3 regions of the Streptomyces sp. NPDC101225 genome follow, and region 2 is predicted to be linked to each of the others. Evidence: riboswitches for the same ligand, from Rfam matches in the RefSeq annotation. Region 2 holds a riboswitch; each other region holds the start of a gene.
The links. Region 2 has a riboswitch for cyclic di-AMP ahead of ACIRPX_RS23785 (M23 family metallopeptidase). Riboswitches for the same ligand answer to the same signal wherever they lie in the genome.

Region 1 (7,743 bases), on a different contig from region 2:
ACTCGACCGGCCCGCATCTGCACTTCGAGGTCCGGCCGGGCGGCGGCGCGGCGGTCGACCCGCTGCCGTGGCTGCGCAGCCACGGTCTCGACCCGACGTAAGAGACGTAGAGACGCCAAGACGTAGAGGCGTCGAGACGTAGAGACGCGAAGACGGCGAAACGCGAAGACGCGGAGACGTCGTGGACCTGATTTCACGTGCCGGTGACGTGCCCCCGCCGTCGGGCGGGGGCTCGGCCGCGTGGAGCTACAGCTTCTCGACGGGCGCGTACCGCAGCAGCAGCCGCTTCGGCTTCGCGTCGCCGAAGTCGATCGTCGCCTCGGCGTTCCCGCCCGTGCCCTTCACGGCGACGACCGTGCCCAGCCCGAACTGGTCGTGGGTGACCCGGTCGCCGACGGCCAGCGAGACCACCGGTTTGTCGGAGGCGCGGCTGGTGGCGAAGCCGGACGCGCCCGACGCCGAGGAGCGCGAGCGGGAGGACGACAGGGAGGCGGCCACGCCGGACGCCGGGCCGGAGGAGACCGGGGCGGTGGCGCCCGTCCGCTTCCAGTCGACGTGCTGGGCCGGGATCTCCTCCAGGAAACGGGAGGGCGGGTTGTACGACGGCTGGCCCCAGGCGCTGCGCAGGGACGAGCGCGTGAGGTAGAGCCGTTCCCGCGCGCGTGTGATGCCCACGTACGCGAGGCGCCGCTCCTCCTCCAGCTCCTTCGTCTGGCCGAGGGCGCGCATGTGCGGGAAGACGCCGTCCTCCATGCCGGTCAGGAAGACGACCGGGAACTCGAGGCCCTTGGCGGTGTGCAGGGTCATCAGCGTGATGACGCCGGAGCCGTCCTCCTCCTCGTCCGGGATCTGGTCGGAGTCGGCGACCAGCGCGACCCGCTCCAGGAAGTCGGCGAGCCCGGGGGTCTCCTCCCCCTCGCCGGACTCCTGCTCGAACTCCAGGGCCACGGCGGCGAGTTCCTGGAGGTTCTCGATGCGGGTCTCGTCCTGCGGGTCGGTCGATGCCTGCAACTCGGCCAGATAGCCGGTGCGTTCGAGGATCGCCTCCAGGACGGTCGCGGGGCCCGCGCCGGACTCGGCGACCGTACGGAGGTCCTCCATCAGCGTGTTGAACTTCTTGACGGCGTTGGCGGAGCGCGCCGCCATGCCGTACGCCTCGTCGACGCGGCGCAGCGCCTGCGGGAAGCTGATCTTCTCGCGCTGGGAGAGCGCGTCGATCATCGCTTCCGCGCGCTCGCCGATGCCGCGCTTGGGGACGTTCAGGATCCGGCGCAGCGGGACGGAGTCCTCCGGGTTGGCGAGCACGCGCAGGTAGGCCAGGACGTCCCGGACCTCCTTGCGCTCGTAGAAGCGGACGCCGCCGACGACCTTGTAGGGAAGGCCGACACGGATGAAGACCTCTTCGAAGACACGGGACTGGGCGTTGGTGCGGTAGAAGACGGCGACGTCGCCGGCCTTCGCGTCGCCCGCGTCGGTGAGACGGTCTATCTCGTCGGCGACGAACTGGGCCTCGTCGTGCTCGGTGTCGGCGACGTAGCCCGTGATGCGCGCGCCCGCGCCCGCGTTGGTCCACAGGCTCTTGGGGCGGCGGGACTCGTTGCGCTCGATGACCGCGTTGGCCGCGGTCAGGATGGTCTGCGTGGAGCGGTAGTTCTGCTCCAGCAGGATCGTCGTCGCGTCGGGGTAGTCCTCCTCGAACTGGAGGATGTTGCGGATCGTCGCCCCGCGGAAGGCGTAGATCGACTGGTCCGCGTCACCCACGACGCACAGTTCGGCGGGCGGCAGGTCGTGCTCGCCGGGAGGTACGTCCTCGTCGTGGGCGCCGGTCCCGACCAGCTCCCGTACGAGCGCGTACTGGGCGTGGTTCGTGTCCTGGTACTCGTCGACCAGGACGTGGCGGAAGCGGCGGCGGTAGTGCTCGGCGACGTCCGGGAAGGCGCGCAGCAGATTGACCGTGGTCATGATCAGGTCGTCGAAGTCGAGGGCGTTCGCCTCGCGCAGCCGTGACTGGTACATGGCGTAGGCCTGGGCGAGGGTCTTCTCGAAGCCTTCGGTGGCCTGGGCGGCGAAGTCCTCCTCGTCGACCAGCTCGTTCTTGAGGTTCGAGATCTTGGCGCTGAAGGACTTCGGCGGGTAGCGCTTGGGGTCGAGGTCCAGGTCGCGGCAGACCAGGGCCATCAGGCGCTTGCTGTCCGCGGCGTCGTAGATCGAGAACGACGACGTGAAGCCGAGCTTCTTCGACTCGCGGCGCAGGATGCGCACGCACGCGCTGTGGAAGGTCATCACCCACATCGCGTTCGCGCGCGGGCCGACGAGCTGCTCGACGCGCTCCTTCATCTCGCCCGCGGCCTTGTTGGTGAAGGTGATCGCGAGGATCTGGCCCGGGTGGACGTGCCGCTCGGCGAGCAGGTGGGCGATGCGGTGCGTGAGCACACGGGTCTTGCCGGAGCCGGCGCCGGCCACGATGAGCAGGGGGGTGCCGGCGTGGACGACGGCCGCGCGCTGGTTCTCGTTCAGCCCGTCCAGCAGGGCGGCCGGGTCGAGCACCGGGCGTGGGGCGCCGTCGCGGTAGTACGCCTCCCGGTCCGGCGGCACGTCGAACTTCCCACCGAACAGATCGTCCGGAACCGGCTCCGGTACGTGATCGTCCTCGGGTGGCGGCGGGGACTCCTCCTCGTGCCCGCGAGGGGCCTTGAGGTCCGCCAGGAAGCTGTCGTCAAAGAGGCTGCTCATCGCCATCCGAGTCTAGGGCGCCGCACCGACAGCCCGCCGCCACCCCGGGAACTTCGCCGGATCGGTGACGTGGCGGCCCTCGGAGGCCACGGGTCGCCGGACCTGTCCGCCCGCCGACGCCCCCACACACAGCCCGGCGCCCCCAGCCCGGCGACCCTCACAGCCCGGCGGTCTCCCCCCAGCCCGGCGCCCCCAGCCCGGCGGTCTCCCACAGCCCGGCGCCCCCACCGCCCGCTGTCCAGGTGCGCGCCGTCACGGTCCGCGACCGCTCAGGCGCAGGCGCAGGCGCAGGCGCAGGCGCAGACGCAGACGCGGACGCGGACCTTGCCGTCCCGCGGGCTCACAGCGACGCCGCCCGGGAACGGCGCCTTCACCCCCGTAACCCCCGTACGCCTTCGTGCGAGACCTTGGTCACGCCGCCGGCCAAGAACCGGCCGCCGCAGAGGTCGCCGTGCGCGTCGACGACGGCACCGGTGAGCACGCCGGGGCCGGACGCCCCGCCGCGGGTCCGGCCGCCTGGAGCGCGACCTCCCGCACGCGCGCGGCGGGCTGCGCGGGCTCGCCGTGCGGCTGTGCCTCGGCTCGACGGCGGTGTTCGGCGGCGATGCCGGTCGCGGCCGCCCCCGGACGACCTCGGCGACCGCCGCCGTCAGGCCGGTGCAGGCGGCCTCGGCGATGCACGGACGGCCGATGACCGCGACTGGCTGGAAATTAGCGCTCGGAAGCGGGCACACGACGACAGTTCGGTCACATCATGCACAAATTCCTGCAGATCCTTCCGGGACGACCGCGCCGTGCGCCACCTTGACCAAAGGTCACGAAAATGTATCGGGCATATCGAACATCAACCTTCACAGGGGCCACACGAGTTGGCTACGGTTCCGGGCAGGCCGTACGACCCCCACCGGCGAACGTCGCCGGGCCGCGCGGCCTCCGCCGAGTCCGGTACGCCATCGCGCATCCGGAACCGGGGACCCACCGTTCCCGGGGTGAATCGGCCCGACTCCCGCACGGGGCCCGGACCGTAGGGCAAGCCTTCCGAACCACCCGCCCGAACCCGACAGCTAACCCGGTAGGCGGAACGTGGAAGGAGTCGCCTCCCTTGGCGTCGCACCGCAAGTCCCGCCCCTCAGGTTCGCGCGTCGCAGGCATACGCACCCCCGCTCTCGCCACGGCCGCCCTCACCTCCGTGGCCCTGCTGTCCCAGTCGGCCAACGCCGCCCCCGCGGCCGACGGCAGGCCGAGCGTGGAGGAGGTCGAGAAGAAGGTCGACGACCTCTACCGCCAGGCGGAATCGGCCACCGAGAAGTACAACGCGGCCAAGGAGAAGACCGCCACGCAGCGCAAGCGCGTGGACACCCTCCTGGACGACGTCGCCCAGCGCACCCAGAAGCTCAACGACGAGCGGGAGCGGCTCGGCACCTTCGCCGCGGCCCAGTACCGCACCGGAGCCGCCGCGCCCGACACCGCGACCTTCCTGCTCGCCGACTCCCCGCAGGACTACTTCGACCAGACGCAGCTGATGGGGCGCCTGACCTCACGTCAGAAGAGCGAGGTCGACGACTACTTCACCGAGCAGTCCGCGACGATGAAGAAGCGCGAGCAGGCGTCCAAGGACCTCCAGACGCTCACCACGACACAGAGCGACCTGCGGACCGCCAAGTCCACGGTGCAGAAGAAGCTGTCCGACGCGCGCGAACTGCTGTCGAAGCTGAACGCCGAGGAGAAGGCGCGGCTCGCGGCGATCCAGAAGAAGAAGGAGGAGGAGGCCGCCCGCCAGGCCGCCGAGCTGGCCAAGAAGCAGGCGGCCGCGCAGAAGGCCCAGGAGGAGGCCGCCGCCGCCACCTCCGGCTCGTCCTCGGACTCGGGCTCCACCTCCACGTCGACGTCCACCTCCACCGTCGACTCCACGTACGCCACCAAGGCCGCGAAGGCGCTCGCCTTCGCCCGGGCGCAGATCGGCAAGCCGTACGTCTGGGGCGCCACCGGCCCCGACTCCTACGACTGCTCCGGCCTCACCCAGGCCGCCTGGAAGGCCGCCGGCGTCAGCCTCCCGCGCACCACCTACGACCAGGTCGACGCCGGCACCACGGTCTCCCTCACCGACGCCCAGCCGGGCGACCTGATCTTCTTCTACGACGACATCAGCCACGTCGGCATCTACATCGGCAACGGCATGATGATCCACGCCCCGAAGCCCGGCGCGTACGTCCGCGAGGAGTCGATCTACTACGCCGGCTCGTCGATCATCCACAGCGTGGTGCGGCCCGCCTGAGCCCCGCGCGGGGCACTCCCCCGCGCGTATTTTCCCGCGCCCGCTCGCGTGCCCCTCGGGCAACACCGCGCGCACTGCCTAGCATCACACCCATGTCCGGCCCTGTCTCCGTGCGCGCCTGGTGGGCGCAGCGTCCGCCGGCGGTCGGGGCCGCCGTGACGGCGACCGGCATCCTGTCGGTCGGGCTGCGTCTGACGGCGTACGAGGTGCTGTCGCGGATCGCCCTGGTCCTGGCCTGTGCGGCCTGGCTGGGGCTGGCGGCGGACTCCGGCGTACGCCTCGTGCGGGACCGGGAGAGGTGGTGGGCGGACGCGCGCAGGCCGCAGTCGCTCACCGCCGTCGCGGCGACCGCCGTGCTCGGCACCCGGATCTCCCTGGCCGGGCGGCCCGCCCCGGCCGAGGCCCTGCTCGTGGCGGCGGCCGTGCTGTGGCCGCTGCTGGTCGTCGCGGTCGTGGGGAACTGGCAGCGCCGTATGCCCGGTTCGGTGTTCCTGTGCTGCGTGGCCACGCAGGGGCTCGCGGTGCTCGGCGCCACGCTCGCCGGGACGGAGGCGACGGCCTGGCTCGCGCACGCGGCGCTCGTGCTGTTCGGGCTCGGGCTCGTCCTGTACGGCTTCGCCCTCCCCCGTTTCGACCTGCGGCAGGTGACGGAGGGGTGGGGGGACCACTGGGTGGCGGGCGGCGCGCTCGCCCTCTCGGCGCTCGCCGGATCCGAACTCCTCGCCGCGGACAGTGCGCACCTCTACCTGTGGAACGACGACGACCGCGGCGTACTGCGCGTCGTCACCTCGGCCCTGCTCGTGCTCGATCTGGCCTGGTGCGCCGTGCTGCTCGTGGCCGAGGCGGCCCGGCCGCGGCCGCGCTACGACGCGCGCCGCTGGGCGACGGTCTTCGCGCTCGGGATGACGGCCGCGGCGGTGCTGTCCGCCGCCACGGCCCTGGGGGCCCCGTGGCTGAAGGGGCCTGGGCAGGTGCTGCTGTGGATCGCGGTGGCGGCGTGGGGGGCCGTCGCCGTGGGGGCAGCGGCGGAGGTCCGCGCCGGCCTCAGGTCCACAGCACCGCGATGAAGATGTTCGCCGTGGTGAGCAGGCCGACCAGTCCGAACAGGCTCTTGTCCACCTTCTCGTCGTCCCGCTTGACGTAGACCAGGCCGAGGATGACGACCAGCAGGGCCAGCTTGACGCCGATCTTGATGTTGTCGACGTGCTGGTCGTCGGCCTGGTTGAGGCCGACCAGGATCGCCCCGGTGACCAGCATCGTCAGCGCCCCGTGCAGCATGCCGGGGACGAAGCGGGCCGTGCCCTGCCCCATCGCCTTCATCTGGGTGAGGAAGCCGCCGAGCAGCGCGGCGATGCCGATGATGTGCAGGCCGACGAAGAGATGGATGAGTACGTCCATGAGGCTGGAGCTTAAACAGGGACGCATGGCGCGTCCGACACCGGCCTGCCCTTTCTCCGGCCGTGCATATATGCGGCTCATAGCAGCCCGGGGTACGGCCGTGGCTCGGAACCGGCACATCGGTCAGCGCGCTGCGTGAAGTCGACGGCACGACCCCCCGCTCACGGTCGCAACCGGTCACCCGGCGATCCGGCGCTGGCACTTCCGCACATCGTGTCACCGAACGGTCACGGTCAGGTTTAGCGTCCTGCCCCAGGTGGCCGGCTCCCCACCGCCGCCCGGGCCAGGGGCGGCAGCCGGACACCACCGCCGAGAAGGTCCGGTGGCGGCCCGTTCCCCCTGTGCGGGCCGCCACCGGACGCGTAAAGCCGCCGGGGGACGGGCGGCCGTACGAAAGGACGTGCAGTCCACGTGGCAGCGCACCGCAAGACCGGTCGGCGTTCACTCGGCGGGAGCACGGCCCGCACCGCCTTCACCATCGCCCTGGCGGGCGCGGCGACCGCGACGGGCTTCGACGGCACCGGACACGCGGAGCCCGATCTGACACCGGCCCAGATCAAGGCGAAGGTGGACAAGCTGTACCAGGAGGCGGAGTCCGCCACCCAGAAGTACGACGGCGCGAAGGAGAAGGCGGACGCCGCCGAGCACCGGCTCTCCACCCTGCGGGACGAGGCGGCACGCAAGACGGACAAGCTCAACTCGGAGCGGGACGCGCTGGGTTCGATGGCGGCCGCGCAGTACCGCGACGGCGGTCTCGACCCGGCGGTGCAACTCGCCCTGTCGGACGACCCCGACCGCTATCTCGAGGGCGCCGAGTTCGCCGACCGGGCGGGCACCCGGCAGGCGGCGGCCGTCGCCGGCGTACGCGAACAGCTGCGGGAGATCGAGCGCTTGCGCGGCGCCGCCCGCGTCGAGCTGGCCGGGCTGAAGGCGCGTCAGGCGGAACTGAAGCGGACCAGGACGACGATCACCGGGAAGCTGGACGCGGCACGGCGGCTGCTGGCGCACCTGCCCGCGGCGGAGCGCCAACGGCTCGGCCTCGGCGGCGGCCCGGGCGGCGCGGACCGCGCCTCACGCTCCGGCTCGGCCCCGCGCACCGGTCTGCAACCCTCCGGTTCCGCCGCGGCCGAGGCGCCCACTTCGCGTGCCGCGGCCGCCGTCTCGTACGCCTACTCCAAGCTCGGCAGCCCCTATGTGTGGGGCGCGACCGGCCCGAACGCCTTCGACTGCTCGGGCCTCGTCCAGGCCGCCTACCAATCCGCCGGCATCTCCCTCCCCCGCACGACCTACGCCCAGATCGACGCCGGCCGGCGTGTCTCCCGCTCCGAACTGGCCCC
Region 2 (7,743 bases):
GATCCGGACGCCCGGGAACAGGAACCCGGCCTCCCGGACGATCCGCACCGCGCGGAGCCTCCGCTCTAGACCGGCCCCGCCACCACCGACACCGTCCTCGCCAGCGACACCCCGGAGCCGTCGCGCCGCGGGTCGATGTCCGGGAGGTCGGCCGGTGCGCCGTTCTTCTGGGCCGCCTTGGCCGGGACGGCGCCCGCCCAGGCCAGGGAGAGGCAGTCCTCGCCCTTGAGGAAGCGCTGGCAGCGGACGCCGCCGGTGGCGCGGCCCTTGCGCGGGTACTGGTCGAACGGGGTCAGCTTGGCCGTCGTCTGGACCGAGTCGTCGAGCGTGCCGCGCGAGCCCGCGACCGTGAAGACCACCGCGTCCGCCGCCGGGTCCACCGCCGTGAAGGAGATGACCTTGGCGCCGTCCGTCAGCTTGATGCCCGCCATGCCGCCCGCGGGACGGCCCTGGGGACGGACCTGCGAGGCCTGATAGCGCAGCAGCTGGGCGTCGTCGGTGATGAAGACCAGGTCCTCCTCGCCCGTGCGCAGCTCGATCGCGCCGACGATCCGGTCGCCCTCCTTGAGCGTGATGACCTCCAACTCCTCCTTGTTGGTGGGGTAGTCGGGGACCACGCGCTTGACCACGCCCTGCTCCGTGCCGAGGGCGAGACCGGGGGAGGACTCGTCGAGCGTGATCAGGCAGACCACCGTCTCGGCGCCGTCCAGCGGGACGAACTCCGTGAGCGGCGCTCCGCCCGAGAGGTTCGGCGCCGACGCCGTCTCTGGGAGCTGCGGCAGGTCGACGACGTTGATCCGCAGCAGGCGGCCGAGCGAGGTCACGGCGCCGATCTCGCCGCGCGCGGTCGCCGGGACCGCCGAGACGATCACGTCGTGCTTGACGCGCTTGCCGGCCTTGTCCTCGGGGAAGGGCTCGCCGTTCGCCGTACGGGCCAGCAGGCCGGTGGAGGAGAGCAGCACCCGGCAGGGGTCGTCCGCGACCTGGAGCGGCACCACGGCCGCCGGGGCGCCGGAGGACTCCAGCAGGATGGTGCGCCGGTCGGTGCCGAACTTCTTCGCCACCTGGGCCAGTTCCGCGGAGACCAGCTTGCGCAGCTCCGCGTCCGAATCGAGGATCCGGGTCAGCTCCGCGATCTCCGTGTTGAGCCGGTCCTTCTCGGACTCCAGCTCGATACGGTCGTACCTGGTGAGGCGGCGCAGCGGCGTGTCGAGGATGTACTGGGTCTGCACGTCCGACAGGGAGAAGCGCTCCATCAGGCGCTCCTTGGCCTGCGCGCTGTTCTCGCTGGAGCGGATCAGGCGGATGACCTCGTCGATGTCGACGAGCGCCGTCAGCAGGCCCTCCACCAGGTGCAGGCGGTCGCGCCGCTTGCTGCGGCGGAACTCGCTGCGGCGGCGCACGACCTCGAAGCGGTGGTCGAGGTAGACCTCCAGGAGCTCCTTGAGGCCCAGCGTGAGCGGCTGACCGTCCACCAGCGCGACGTTGTTGATGCCGAAGGACTCCTCCATCGGCGTCAGCTTGTACAGCTGCTCCAGGACGGCCTCCGGCACGAAGCCGTTCTTGATCTCGATGACCAGGCGCAGGCCGTGCTCGCGGTCGGTGAGGTCCTTGACGTCGGCGATGCCCTGGATCTTCTTCGAACCGACCAGGTCCTTGATCTTGGCGATCACCTTCTCCGGGCCGACCGTGAAGGGCAGCTCGGTGACGACCAGGCCCTTGCGCCGGGCGGTGACGGTCTCGACGTCGACGGTGGCGCGGATCTTGAAGGTGCCGCGACCGGTCTCGTACGCGTCCCGGATGCCGGCGAGGCCGACGATGCGGCCGCCGGTGGGCAGGTCGGGGCCCGGGACGTGCTTCATCAGCGTGTCCAGGTCCGCGTTGGGGTGGCGGATCAGATGGCGGGCGGCGGAGACGACCTCGGAGAGATTGTGCGGCGGCATGTTCGTCGCCATGCCGACCGCGATGCCCGACGCGCCGTTGACCAGCAGGTTCGGGAAGGCCGCGGGCAGGGCGACGGGCTCCCGCTCCTGGCCGTCGTAGTTGGGCGCGAAGTCGACCGTGTCCTCGTCGATCGACTCGGTCATCAGGCTCGTCGCGGCGGCCTGGCGGCACTCCGTGTACCGCATGGCGGCCGGCGGGTCGTCGTTGCCCAGCGAACCGAAGTTGCCGTGGCCGTCGACGAGCGGCACGCGCATGGAGAAGGGCTGGGCCATGCGCACGAGGGCGTCGTAGATCGACGCGTCCCCGTGCGGGTGCAGCTTGCCCATGACCTCGCCGACGACGCGGGCGCACTTCACATAACCGCGGTCGGGGCGCAGCCCCATCTCGTTCATCTGGTACACGATGCGGCGGTGCACCGGCTTGAGGCCGTCGCGGGCGTCGGGCAGGGCTCGCGAGTAGATGACCGAGTACGCGTACTCGAGGAAGGAGCCCTGCATTTCGTCGACGACGTCGATGTCGAGGATCTTCTCCTCGTACGCGTCGTCGGGCGGCGGGGTCTTCGTGCTGCGGCGGGCCATCGCTGCCGGCTCCTCTTTTCTGGTCGCTCGCCTACGGGTCGCGCCCCTTCGGCTCACTCTTGCCTGAAGCGTGAACGGGATCTGACGCGGACCATTGTGGACCGCGGCACTGACAACGCGGGCCAGGACCCGGTGCGGGCGGCCCGGCCCGGCGCTCGGGGATCACCCTCGCCGCGGCTGCCCGCAGGTTACGCGATCCGCTGTGGGCGTACGTCGTCCGGGAACTTCGCCCACGTTCCGCACGCTTGCATACAGTGGCAGGAACGGCAGGAAAACCGCGGTTCGAACCACCGCCTCGGCGATCGAAGGGACGTACATGACCATGGGTCACACGGCCACAGACCAGGCAGGCTCCGGGGGCCTGACAGCGACGGAGCACCGCCTGGCCAACGGCCTGCGCGTGGTGCTCTCCGAGGACCACCTGACCCCGGTCGCGGCGGTGTGCCTCTGGTACGACGTCGGTTCCCGGCACGAAGTCAAGGGGCGTACCGGCCTGGCTCACCTTTTCGAGCACCTGATGTTCCAGGGCTCGGGACAGGTCAAGGGCAACGGCCACTTCGAGCTGGTGCAGGGCGCGGGCGGTTCGCTCAACGGCACCACCAGCTTCGAGCGCACCAACTACTTCGAGACCATGCCCGCCCACCAGCTGGAGCTCGCCCTCTGGCTGGAGGCCGACCGTATGGGCTCCCTGCTCGCCGCCCTGGACGAGGAGTCCATGGAGAACCAGCGGGACGTCGTCAAGAACGAACGCCGGCAGCGCTACGACAACGTGCCCTACGGCACCGCGTTCGAGAAGCTCACCGCGCTCACCTACCCCGAGGGCCACCCCTACCACCACACCCCCATCGGTTCGATGGCCGACCTGGACGCGGCGACGCTCGAGGACGCGCGCGCGTTCTTCCGCACGTACTACGCGCCGGGCAACGCGGTCCTGTCGATCGTCGGCGACATCGACCCGGGGCAGACGCTCGCCTGGGTCGAGAAGTACTTCGGGTCCATCGCCGCGCACGACGGCAAGCCCGCGCCCCGGGACGGCTCGCTGCCCGACGTCATCGGCGAGCAGCTGCGCGAGATCGTCGAGGAGGAGGTTCCGGCACGCGCCCTGATGGCCGCCTACCGGCTGCCGCACGACGGCACGCGCGCGTGCGACGCGGCGGACCTCGCGCTCACCGTCCTCGGCGGCGGCGAGTCCTCCCGTCTCTACAACCGGCTGGTACGGCGCGACCGTACGGCCGTCGCGGCCGGCTTCGGCCTGCTGCGCCTCGCGGGAGCCCCCTCACTGGGCTGGCTGGACGTGAAGACCTCCGGTGACGTCGAGGTGCCGGTCATCGAGACCGCCATCGACGAGGAGCTCGCCCGGTTCGCCGAGGAGGGCCCGACGGCCGAGGAGATGGAGCGCGCCCAGGCGCAGCTGGAGCGCGAGTGGCTGGACCGGCTCGGCACGGTCGCGGGCCGCGCGGACGAACTGTGCCGGTACGCCGTCCTGTTCGGCGACCCGCAGCTCGCGCTCACCGCCGTGCGGCGCGTCCTGGAGGTGACGGCCGAGGAGGTCCAGGAGGTCGCCAAGGCCCGCCTGCGCCCCGACAACCGCGCGGTGCTCGTCTACGAGCCCGTCTCGGCGGAGGCCGCCGAGGACGCGAATCCCCCGGAAGACCCTGAGGCCGAGGCCACGGTCGAAGCCGGCGACGACAACGAGGAGGCGGCCAAGTGACCGAGCTCGCCACGATGGATTTCCACCCGCAGCCCCAGGCGGGCGAGGCCAGGCCCTGGGCGTTCCCGGCACCGGAGCGCGGCGCGCTCGGCAACGGCATGACCGTCCTGCGCTGCCACCGCCCCGGCCAGCAGGTCGTCGCCGTGGAGGTCTCCCTGGACGCGCCCCTGGAGGCCGAGCCGGCCGCCGTCGAGGGCGTCGCCACGATCATGGCGCGGGCCTTCTCGGAGGGCACCGACAAGCACTCCGCCGAGGAGTTCGCCGCCGAGCTGGAGCGCTGCGGCGCCACCCTCGACGCGCACGCCGACCACCCGGGCGTGCGCCTGAGCCTGGAGGTCCCGGCCTCCCGTCTGGCCAAGGCGCTCGGCCTGATGTCCGACGCCCTCAGGGCGCCCGCGTTCGCCGACAGCGAGGTGGAGCGGCTGGTCCGCAACCGCCTGGACGAGATCCCGCACGAGCTGGCCAACCCCTCCCGCCGGGCGGCCAAGGAGCTCTCCAAGCAGCTGTTCCCGGCGGCCTCGCGCATGTCGCGCCCGCGCCAGGGCACCGAGGAGACGGTCGAGAAGATCGACGCCGCGGCCGTACGCGCCTTCTACGACCGTCACGTCCGGCCCGCCACCGCCACCGCGGTGGTCGTCGGCGACCTCACCGGCATCGACCTGGACGCGCTGCTCGGCGACACCCTGGGCGCCTGGACGGGCTCCTCGGCCGAGCCGCGCCCGGTGCCGCCGGTGACCGCCGACGACACCGGGCGCGTGGTCATCGTGGACCGCCCCGGCGCCGTCCAGACGCAGCTGCTCATCGGCCGCGTCGGCGCCGACCGGCACGACCGCGTCTGGCCCGCGCAGGTGCTCGGCACGTACTGCCTGGGCGGCACCCTCACCTCCCGTCTGGACCGCGTCCTGCGCGAGGAGAAGGGCTACACCTACGGTGTGCGCGCCTTCGGCCAGGTCCTCAGGTCCGCCCCGGACGGCACGGGTGCGGCGATGCTCGCCATCAGCGGCTCCGTCGACACGCCCAACACCGGCCCGGCACTGCAGGATCTGTGGACGGTGCTGCGCACGCTGGCCGAGGGCGGCCTGACGGACGCCGAGCGCGACGTCGCCGTGCAGAACCTCGTCGGGGTGGCGCCGCTGAAGTACGAGACCGCGGCGGCCGTGGCGAGCACGCTGGCCGACCAGGTCGAGCAGCACCTGCCCGACGACTACCAGGCGACGCTCTATCAGCAGCTCGCCGCCACCGGCACCGTGGAGGCCACCGCGGCCGCCGTGAGCGCCTTCCCGGTGGACCGCCTGGTCACGGTCCTCGTCGGTGACGCGAGCCAGATCAAGGAGCCGGTCGCGGCTCTGGGCATCGGCGAAGTCACCGTGGTGTCCGCCGAGTAGCGAGTACGGGGCACGCACGCGTGAGGGCCCTGGTGACGGATGTGTCACCAGGGCCCTCGTATGTCCGAATTGGGGGAGAGTTGCCCGTCTGCCCTGTGGGATGCGCTACAAAAGCCGGGATCCGTTTGGGGATTGAAGACGGCTCTGCCTAGCGTCTTCCGGGCTGTTCGTCAGGCAGTGCGCCGCGCCCGCGGCACCGGACAGCCATCGCCGAGTCCCCGTACGGCGCGAGCCAGGGGAGCCGGGGACCCACCCTTCCGTCGCCGCCGTCGCGGCCGGCGGGATCCGAGTCCTTGGGGTGAATCGGACGCCCGCGCACCGGCGAGGGGGTCCGTAGGAGACCTTCCTGCTCCGAACCCGTCAGCTAACCCGGTAGGCGAGAGGGAAGGAAAGGACCAGCCAGTTCATGGCGTTCAACTGCGCCACCGGGAAGCACCGTCGTCCCAGCATGATCAAGCGCGGCACCGTCAGGGCCGCCGGGGTCGCGGCCCTCGCCACGACCGGCGTCGTCGGCACTCTCGCCGCCCCCTCGTTCGCCGCCGGGAACTCCGTCGACCACTCCTTCGAGCAGACCGGGCTCAACCCCGTCATCACCATCGGCAACGCGATCGCCGACCAGATCGACGCCCAGGCCGAGGCCCAGAAGCACGCCGCCGAGGAGGCCGCCCGCAAGAAGGCCGCCGAGGAGGCCGCGCGCCTGAAGGCCGCCGCGAAGGCCAAGGCGGAGCGTGCGGCCGAGGAACGCGCGGCCCGTGCGGCCGAGCGCAGGCGCCTGAACCGCTTCGTCGCCCCGGTGTCGCACTCGTACGTGTCGACGGGCTACAAGACCGGTGGCTCCCTGTGGTCCTCCGGCAGCCACACGGGCATCGACTTCCACGCGGCGAGCGGCACGGTCGTGCACGCCGTCGGCGCCGGCACCGTCGTCCGGACCGGCTGGGGCGGCGCCTACGGCAACGAGATCGTCATCAGGATGCACGACGGCACGTACACCCAGTACGGCCACCTGTCGTCCATCGGTGTCTCGGCCGGCCAGACGGTCACCCCGGGGCAGCACATAGGCCTGTCCGGCTCGACCGGCAACACCACCGGGCCGCACCTGCACTTCGAGGCCCGCACGACGCCCGAGTACGGCTCGGACATCGACCCCGTCGCCTACCTGCGCTCGCACGGCGTCGGCGTCTGACGAACCTCCGCGCGACCTCCCCCGGCCCCGGCCTCCCGGCCGGGGCCTTTCGGTTTCGCCGGCCCCGGTGTCCAAAAAATATCCATGGATTCCGGCCCGCCGTCGGAAATTCCGGCCCCGTGCAATAGAGTCACCGGAACACACGTCAATCATTGGCGTTTCACGGGGATTAAGTCGGAGGTCGGTCATGCGTATTCCGGCGCACTCGGTGTGCACAGCGATCCGGGACGACATCGTCGCGGGTGTCTACGAGCGCGGCAGCCGGCTCACCGAGGAACTCCTCGCCCGCCGCTACGGTGTCTCGCGCGTCCCCGTGCGCGAGGCGCTGCGCACCCTGGAGGCGGAGGGCTTCGTGGTGACCCGGCGGCACGCGGGCGCCTGCGTGGCGGAACCGAACGAGCAGGAGGCCGCCGACCTGCTGGAGATGCGTGTGCTCCTGGAGCCGCTCGCCGCCTCCCGGGCCGCCCAGCGGCGCACCGAGGCCCACCTCAAGGTCCTGCGCGGCCTGGTCCGGCTGGGGCAGGAGCGGGCCAGGCGGGGCACCAGTGAGGATCTGCGCTCCCTGGAGGGCTGGTTCCACGAGACTCTCGCCCAGGCGTCCGGCAGTCCGGCCCTGACCTCGATGCTGACCCAGCTGCGGCACAAGATCGCCTGGATGTACACCGAGGAGGCGCCCGCCAGCCCCGTGGAGTCCTGGGCGGAGCACGGCGCGATCGTCGACGCCGTGGCCCGCGGCGACGGCGAGCGCGCGCGGGCGATCACGACCCTGCACACCGAGCGCTCCAGTGCGGCGCACCGGCTGCGGTTCGCTCCCGGCGGCGATCGCGCCGACCCTGTGAGGACCTCGCAACATGCCGTAAACGTGACGGGCCCGCGCCATTAACATGCGCGCCGTATACAAAGGGGGTGGAATTGGCCGGGGGGTTATTTCTGCTGCCCTGG
Region 3 (7,743 bases), on a different contig from region 2:
GCCGTCCGCTCCAGCACGGCCATCCCCTCGTCCGTCAGCGTGGCGAAGCTGCTGCGTTTGTCCCACTGGCAGTCCTCGCGGCGGATCAGGCCGTCCTTCTCCAGCCGGGTCACGGCGTACGTCAGCCGGCTGCGGGTGATCTTCGACTTCTCGGCGAGGTCGGTCATGCGCAGGCTGCGCCCCGGTGCCTCGGAGAGGTTGGCCAGGATGGAGTAGTACAGGTGCGGCATGCCGGCGTCCTGCTGGAGCTGCCGGTCGATCGCGTCCTCCAGGAGGTGCGTCGCGGCGATGTACGCGCGCCAGGCGCGCTGCTCCTTGGAGGTGAGCCAGCGAGTCGTCATGGCCCCAGTGTAGGTTTGTTTCAAACTTGAACCAAGCGGTCCGTCCGAGAGTGAGCGCGTCCGATGCCGTACCCCCACGTCCTGCTGTCCGCCGCCGTCTCGCTCGACGGCTACCTCGACGACACCGGCCCCGAACGCCTGCTGCTCTCCAGCCCCGCCGACTTCGACCGCGTGGACGAGGTGCGGGCCTCGGCCGACGCGATCCTCGTCGGCGCCGGCACCCTCCGCGCCGACAACCCCCGGCTGCTGGTCAACGCGCCGCGGCGGCGGGCCGCGCGGGTCGCGGCGGGGCGGCCGGAGTATCCCCTCAAGGTCACCGTCAGCGGCTCCGGCGAACTGGACCCGGACGCGAGGTTCTGGCACACCGGCGGCGACAGGCTCCTGTACACGACCGACAAGGGCGCCGAGCGGGCCCGCGCGCTCGGCCTCGCCGCCGACGTCGTCTCGCTCGGCCCCGACCTCGACTGGCGCACGCTCCTCGCGCATCTGCACGACGAGCGCGGCGTGCGCCGCCTGATGGTGGAGGGCGGCGGCACGGTCCACACCCAGCTGCTCCAGCAGGGTCTCGCCGACGAACTCCAGCTCGTCCTCGCCCCGCTCCTCGTGGGCGACCCGCACGCGCCCCGCCTCTTCGGCCCCGGCGCCTACCAGGGCGGCCGCCTGCGCCTGACGGAGACCCGGCGGATCGAGGACGTCGTGCTCATGCGCTACGAGCCCACCGCCCCCGGGGCCGGCCCGCTGCCCACCGCCGCCGACCACCGCTGGCTGGCCCTCGCCTGTGAGCTGGCGGCCCTGTGCCCGCCCTCCCGCACGGCCTTCAGCGTGGGGGCGGTGATCGTCGCCGCCGACGGCACCGAGCTCGCCCGCGGCCACTCGCGCGAGGGCGGCGACCCCGTCGCGCACGCCGAGGAGGCGGCCCTGGCCAAGCTCGGCCCGGCCGATCCGAGGCTGGCGTCGGCCACGGTCTACAGCAGCCTGGAGCCCTGCACCCGCCGCGCCTCCCGGCCGAGGCCGTGCGCCCGGCTGATCCTCGACGCGGGTGTACGGCGGGTGGTCACGGCCTGGCGCGAGCCCGACACCTTCGTCGCCGGCGCGGACGGCAGCGGCCTGCTGGCGGCCCAGGGCGTCGAGGTGGTCGTACTGGAGGAACACGAGGAGCAGGCCAAGGCGCCCAACCGTCATCTGCCGGGCTTCTGAGCCGTGGCGCCGGCAGTCCCGCGGATGGCGTATGCTGGTCACACACCGACGCGGGGTGGAGCAGCTCGGTAGCTCGCTGGGCTCATAACCCAGAGGTCGCAGGTTCAAATCCTGTCCCCGCTACTCAAGGCCCAGGGCCGGAATCCGGAAACGGATTCCGGCCCTGGGTGTTTTCCGCCCGGAAGGCCCGTCACCGGCTGTTGTCACCCGCGGTGACCGGGCGACCGCTTTCCGCATCACGACTGACACACCGTCAGAACGGGTGGGGTTTCCGGGGCGCGGTCAACTCGCCCGTTTTTCGCCTCTCTTGGCCCCTACGTCCAGGCCAAGAAGCATTAATGATCAAGCAGAACAGCTTGGAATCGGCACCCCGGGTCTATTAACGTTCGATAACGCAGCGCGGTCGTCCCAGCCGTCACAAGAGGCGGCTCCGTGCGCACGTGCCGAATCCCGCAAGGGAACCGGGGAACCACCACCCAGGGGTGAATCGCGTGGACACCGTCGTGGAGCCACGACTGGTATACGCGCGTAGGAGACCTTCCTGCTCCGAACCCGTCAGCTAACCCGGTAGGCGAGAAGGAAGGAAAGGAGCGCGCCCACGTGGCGTCCAACCCGCCTGCCCCGGCAGCACCGTTCGTGCCGAGCACCGAGCCCTTCGGCTTCCCCGGTCCCCGTTCCGACGAGGGTCCGTGGGAGGAGTGGAACCCCACCGAGGAGTCCCTCCGCCCGGTCCGCGGCCGGCACCGCGTCGCCAAGCAGCGCGGCGGCGGACTCGCCCGCAGCTCCACGGTCCTCGGCGTCGGCGTCATAGCCGCCGTCGGCGCGGGCGGCATGGCCAGCGCCAACACCGGCAAGCCCCCGGTGTCCATCTCCATGCCCGATCTGGGCTCCGTGGGCCACATGTTCGGTGGCTCGGCCGAGACGCCCAAGGGCTCGGCCACCGCGCTCAGCACCGTCGGAGTCAGCACCGAGGACACCGAGCAGGGCGCCCAGGACGCCGGTCAGGCACTGCGCGACCGCATCATGGCGCAGGCCGAGAGCCAGCAGGTCCAGGTCGAGAGCAAGGCCCAGTCCGTCACCGAGGCGGCCCTCGCCAAGCAGGTCGACGACGCCGCCGCGAAGGCGGAGAAGGAGGCGGCCGCCAAGGCCGCCGCCGCCAAGGAGAAGGCCGAGGCGGAGGCCAAGAAGGCGGCCGAGGCCGCGCGCCTGGCCGAACTGGCCAAGCAGTACACGCTCCCGGTCGTGTCCTACACGATCACCGGCACCTTCGGGCAGGCCGGCTCCATGTGGTCCTCCGGCTACCACACGGGCCTGGACTTCGCCGCCCCCACGGGCACGCCCATCAAGGCCGTCCACAGCGGCACCGTCACCGAGGCCGGCTGGGCCGGGTCCTACGGCTACCGCACGATCGTGACCCTGGACGACGGCACGGAGCTGTGGTTCTGCCACCAGTCGTCGATCAGTGTGAGCGTGGGCCAGAAGGTCAGCACCGGCGAGGTCATCGGCCGCGTCGGCGCCACCGGCAACGTGACCGGGCCGCACCTGCACCTCGAGGTCCACCCGAACGGCCAGGCCGAGGCCATCGACCCGATGACGTGGCTGCGCGGCAAGGGCCTCACCCCCTGATCCAGGCCGGGACCCCGGTGGTCCCGGCGTCTCCCCCGACGCCAGGACCACGGCGCGGGTGCGCGCGTCCGCCGTGCCCCCGCCGCCGGTTTACGTGATCTTTGCGGCGCCGGTGGAATGGGCTGCCCCGGCGCGGTCGTTGACGTGGAGCATGACTTCCCCTTCTCCGCGCAGGCTCGGCTCCTCCGGCCTCGACGTCTTCCCGCTCTGCCTCGGCGGCAACGTCTTCGGCTGGACCGCCGACGAGGCCGAGTCCTTCGCCGTCCTCGACGCCTACGCGGCCGCGGGCGGCAACTTCCTCGACACCGCCGACTCCTATTCGGCGTGGGCCGACGGCAACCGGGGCGGCGAGTCCGAGACGATCATCGGCAGGTGGGTCAGGGCGCGCGGCAACCGTGACGACATGGTCATCGCGACCAAGGTCAGCCAGCACCCCGAGTTCCCGGGCCTGACGGCCGCCACCGTCAAGGCCGCCGCGGACGCCTCCCTGCGCCGCCTGGGCACCGGTCACATCGACCTCTACTACACGCACTTCGACAAGCCCGAGGTGCCGGTCGAGGAGATCGTCGGCGCCCTCGACGACCTGGTGCGGGCCGGCAAGGTGCGGCACATCGCCGCCTCCAACATCTCACCCGGCCGGCTGCGCGCGTCCCTCGACTTCTCCGACCGCGAGGGCCTGGCCAAGTACGTGGCGCTGCAGCCCCACTACAACCTCGTCTCGCGCGACACCTACGAGGGCGAACTCCAGGAGGTGGCCGCGCGCCACGGCCTCGCGGCCGTGCCGTACTACGCCCTGGCGGCCGGCTTCCTCACCGGCAAGTACCGGCCCGGCAGCACCGTCGACAGCGCGCGGGCGGGCCGGGTGGCGCAGTACCTGGACGGCGAGCGGGGCCGGCGGGTGCTGACCGCGCTCGACGAGATCGCCCAGGCCCACGACGCCGCGGTGCCCACGGTCGCCCTGGCCTGGCTCGCCGCCCGGCCGACGGTCGTCGCGCCGATCGCGTCCGCCCGCACGGTGGAGCAGCTGCCGGCCCTGCTGGCGGTGGGGGAGCTGACCCTCACGGACGCCGAACTCGCGCGGCTGACACAGGCGTCGGCCTGATCACACGGCCGGGCATGCCCTGGTCCCCTGAGTCAGGAGACTAGGACTGGTACGGGTTGTACGCGGGATTCGGGATCGCCGGATACCCGTACACCCCGTACACCGGCCAGGGCGGCGCGACCACGGGCACCACGGGTGCCGTCGCGCGCGCCGCGTGGTCCAGCGCCGGGCGGGCCACCTCGCGGCGGCGCCACAGCTCGTACAGCAGCTCCCGCTCCCTGACGACGAAGTCCGCGCCGGCACGGCCGCGGCGTCCCCGGTGCCGCAGGAAGGCCAGGGAGGTCGCGTACGCCTCGTACTGGGTGACCTGCTGCGCGGCCGGCCGGCCGCCGTAGTGGGCGGCGTAGTCGCGGGCCAGCCGGCGGGCCCGCATCGAGCCGAGCGCGTAGGGCTCGGCGGGGGAGAGCCAGCCGGCGACGGCGTAGGCGGGCAGTTCCTCGCGCACGGTGCGCAGTTCGCGCTGGCGTGTCCAGATCACCAGCCAGGTCAGCAGGCCGAACGCCGGGACCATGAAGGCGGCGTAGACGGCGAAGAACCCGTACTCGCCGAAGGCCGACGAGCCGTTCCAGATCGCGTGCATGCCCATCGCGAGCAGCAGGCCGGAGAGCGGGACGAGGATCCGCCGCAGCTGCCGGTGCTCCGGGGAGACCGCGGCGAGGCCGAAGCCGATGCCGGTCAGCACGGTGAAGAGGGGGTGCGCGAACGGCGACATGATGATGCGCACGAAGAAGGTCGCGGCTGTGACGGAGGCGATGCCGCGCTCGCCGGTGAGCTGGTCGGTGCCGAAGGCGGTGCCCAGATAGAGGATGTTCTCGGTGAACGCGAAGCCGGTGGCGGTGACACCGGCTATGACGACGCCGTCCACGACCCCGGTGAAGTCCCGTCTGCGGAACAGGAAGACCAGCAGGACGGCCGCCGCCTTCGCCGACTCCTCGACGATGGGCGCTATCACGGTCGCGCCGAGGGTGTCGGCGCTGGACGGATCGGCCGTCGCCGTCGCTATCCACTTCGTGGCGAAGCTGTTGGCGACGATGGCTATCAGCGCCGCCGCGCAGGCCCCCCAGGCGAAGGCGAACACCAGGTTGCGCCAGGGGCCGGGGGCGACGCGGTCGAGCCAGCGGAAGGCGGCCACGAGCAGGGGCACGGGCAGCACGGCCAGTCCCAGCCCCACCAGGAACCCTTCGGTGCCGGTCTGCTTGCGCACCAGGGCCAGGATGACGAGCCCGGAGAGTGCGAGAAGAGCACTGAGTGCGCCGTACCGCACCCTCCCCCAAGCCCTCGACTGCGCTCGGCCCCGGGGGGACCCCCACCGCCGCCACCAGGGCACATGCTTGAGCGCACCACCGGCCGAGGCGCCGGCCGGGCCGCCGGGCTGCGGCGGATGCGTCGGGTACGGGGGACTGCTGGCCACGGCATTGACCCTAACGAGGCAGGGCGCCGCCCGCGACGGTACGTCGGATGGCCCGCGCGGCCGAAGGGGTTCAGGCGCCGGTGGAGGGCTGGTTGCGGTGCTGTACGCGACGGAAGAGCAGGTCGTTCACGACATGACCCTTCTCCAGACCCTGGCCCTCGAAACGGGTCAGCGGCCGGAAGTCGGGACGCGGCGCGAAACCGCCGTCCGCCTGTGTGTTCTCGAACGCCGGGTGCGCGCCCAGCACCTCGAGCATCTTTTCGGCGTACGGCTCCCAGTCGGTCGCGCAGTGCACGATGCCGCCGGGTCTGACGCGGGCCGCCACGAGGTCGAGGAATTCCGGCTGGATCAGCCGCCGCTTGTGGTGCCGCTTCTTGGGCCAGGGGTCGGGGAAGTACACGCGCAGCCCGTCCAGCGAGTCCGGGCGCAGCATCTCGCGCAGCAGGATGATGGCGTCCCCGTTGCCCACCCGGATGTTGGACAGTCCCTTCTGCTCGGCGAGGTTGAGCAGATTGCCCTGGCCCGGAGTGTGCACGTCCACGGCGAGGATGTTCGTGGCCGGGTCCGCGGCGGCCATCCGCGCGGTCGCCTCGCCCATCCCGAAACCGATCTCCAGCACGACGCGGCCGGTGTTGCCGAACAGCCCGGCGAGATCGATCGTCTCCCGCCCGTCGATGTCCAGCCCCCACCGGGCCCACAGCCGCTGCAGCGCGTCCGCCTGCCCGGCCGTCACCCGGCTGCGCCGCGGCTGGAAACTCCGGATCCGCCGCTCGAAGTGCGACCCCGCGGGATCGGCCTTCGGCCCGTCGGGAAACCGCGGCTCTCCCTTGGCCCTGGTGTGCCTGACGGAGACACCGGGTGCGTGGGCGGAGAACTCGCCCGGCTCGCCGTGGGCGGGGTCGGCGGGTCGGGGGACGTCGGAGGCATTGAGCGAGTCAGACACAGTGGGGTCGATTTTACGGGGGTGGCGGGGGTGGGCGGCGGCGACGGTGCTGTGGCGCGGGGCACGCCTCACACCGCCTCCAGCTTCACCAGCGCCCTCCTCGCCACCTCCCGCCCGATCGGCAGCGAAGCGGTCGCCGCGGGCGAGGGGGCGTTCAGCACGTGGACCGTCCGGGGGCCCTCCTTGATCAGGAAGTCGTCCACCAGCGAGCCGTCCCGCAGCACGGCCTGCGCCCGCACCCCCGCGTGCGTGGGCACCAGATCGTCTTCGCCCACCGCCGGCAGCAGCCTCCGCACCGCCGTCGTGAACGCACGCTTCGACACCGACCGCCGCATCTCTCCCGCGCCGTAACGCCAGTGCCGCCGGGCCATCCGCCAGGCCCCGGGCCACGCCAGCGTCCCGGCCACCTCCCGTGGCCGCACGACACCCCAGCCGTATCCCTCGCGCGCCAGCGCGGGCACCGCGTTGGGGCCGATGTGCACGCCGCCGTCGATCCCGCGCGTGAGATGCACGCCGAGGAACGGGAACGCCGGGTCCGGCACCGGGTACACCAGACCCCGCACCAGGCCGGGCCGGGCCAGTTCGTAGTACTCCCCGCGGAAGGGGACGATCCGCATCTGCGGGTCGTCACCGGTCAGCCGCGCCACCTCGTCGCAGTACAGCCCGGCACAGTTGACCAGCACGCGCGCCCGCACGACGTCGCCGGCCCGGGTGCGGACCGCGACCCCGAGCTCCGGCCGCCGGTCGATCCGCTCGACCCGCGCGCCGTAGCGGATCTCCGCCCCCGACGCCTCGGCGAGCTGGCGGGCCACGCCCACGAAGTCGCACACGCCCGTCGTCCCGACGTGGATCGCCGCCAGGCCCCGCACCTCCGGCTCGTACTCCTCGATCTGGGTCGTGCCCAGCTCCCGCACCGGTATGCCGTTCTCCCGGCCGCGCTGCACCAGCGCGTGCAGCCGGGGCAGCTCCTCCCGCTCGGTGGCGACGATGAGCTTGCCGGTGACGGCGTGCGCGATGCCGTACTCGGCGCAGAACTTCACCATCTCGGCGGCCCCGCGCACCGCGTACCGCGCCTTGAGCGAGCCGGGGCGGTAGTAGATGCCGCTGTGGATGACGCCGCTGT

Region 1: it holds a riboswitch for cyclic di-AMP, as region 2 does, so the genes downstream of both, ACIRPX_RS24455 (NlpC/P60 family protein) here and ACIRPX_RS23785 (M23 family metallopeptidase) in region 2, are expected to answer to the same signal.
Region 3: it holds a riboswitch for cyclic di-AMP, as region 2 does, so the genes downstream of both, ACIRPX_RS40165 (M23 family metallopeptidase) here and ACIRPX_RS23785 (M23 family metallopeptidase) in region 2, are expected to answer to the same signal.

What each region holds. Positions count from the first base shown of each region.
Region 1 covers NZ_JBIWOE010000018.1:74,684-82,426, reverse strand. Annotated here, with positions in the region: gene ACIRPX_RS24465 (M23 family metallopeptidase) at 1-101, shown strand, start outside; gene pcrA (DNA helicase PcrA) at 247-2,733, opposite strand; cyclic di-AMP (ydaO/yuaA leader) riboswitch at 3,658-3,828, shown strand; gene ACIRPX_RS24455 (NlpC/P60 family protein) at 3,836-5,008, shown strand; gene ACIRPX_RS24450 (tellurite resistance/C4-dicarboxylate transporter family protein) at 5,101-6,075, shown strand; gene ACIRPX_RS24445 (hypothetical protein) at 6,053-6,406, opposite strand; gene ACIRPX_RS24440 (NlpC/P60 family protein) at 6,818-7,743, shown strand, end outside.
Region 2 covers NZ_JBIWOE010000017.1:116,190-123,932, forward strand. Annotated here, with positions in the region: gene ACIRPX_RS23765 (CobW family GTP-binding protein) at 1-69, shown strand, start outside; gene ACIRPX_RS23770 (DNA topoisomerase (ATP-hydrolyzing) subunit A) at 66-2,522, opposite strand; gene ACIRPX_RS23775 (M16 family metallopeptidase) at 2,839-4,233, shown strand; gene ACIRPX_RS23780 (M16 family metallopeptidase) at 4,230-5,618, shown strand; cyclic di-AMP (ydaO/yuaA leader) riboswitch at 5,817-6,012, shown strand; gene ACIRPX_RS23785 (M23 family metallopeptidase) at 6,025-6,801, shown strand; gene ACIRPX_RS23790 (GntR family transcriptional regulator) at 6,989-7,684, shown strand.
Region 3 covers NZ_JBIWOE010000050.1:17,076-24,818, reverse strand. Annotated here, with positions in the region: gene ACIRPX_RS40180 (MarR family winged helix-turn-helix transcriptional regulator) at 1-341, opposite strand, end outside; gene ACIRPX_RS40175 (dihydrofolate reductase family protein) at 405-1,538, shown strand; tRNA gene ACIRPX_RS40170 (tRNA-Met) at 1,588-1,661, shown strand; cyclic di-AMP (ydaO/yuaA leader) riboswitch at 1,970-2,127, shown strand; gene ACIRPX_RS40165 (M23 family metallopeptidase) at 2,139-3,164, shown strand; gene ACIRPX_RS40160 (aldo/keto reductase) at 3,316-4,266, shown strand; gene ACIRPX_RS40155 (PrsW family intramembrane metalloprotease) at 4,307-5,677, opposite strand; gene trmB (tRNA (guanosine(46)-N7)-methyltransferase TrmB) at 5,748-6,620, opposite strand; gene lhgO (L-2-hydroxyglutarate oxidase) at 6,689-7,743, opposite strand, start outside.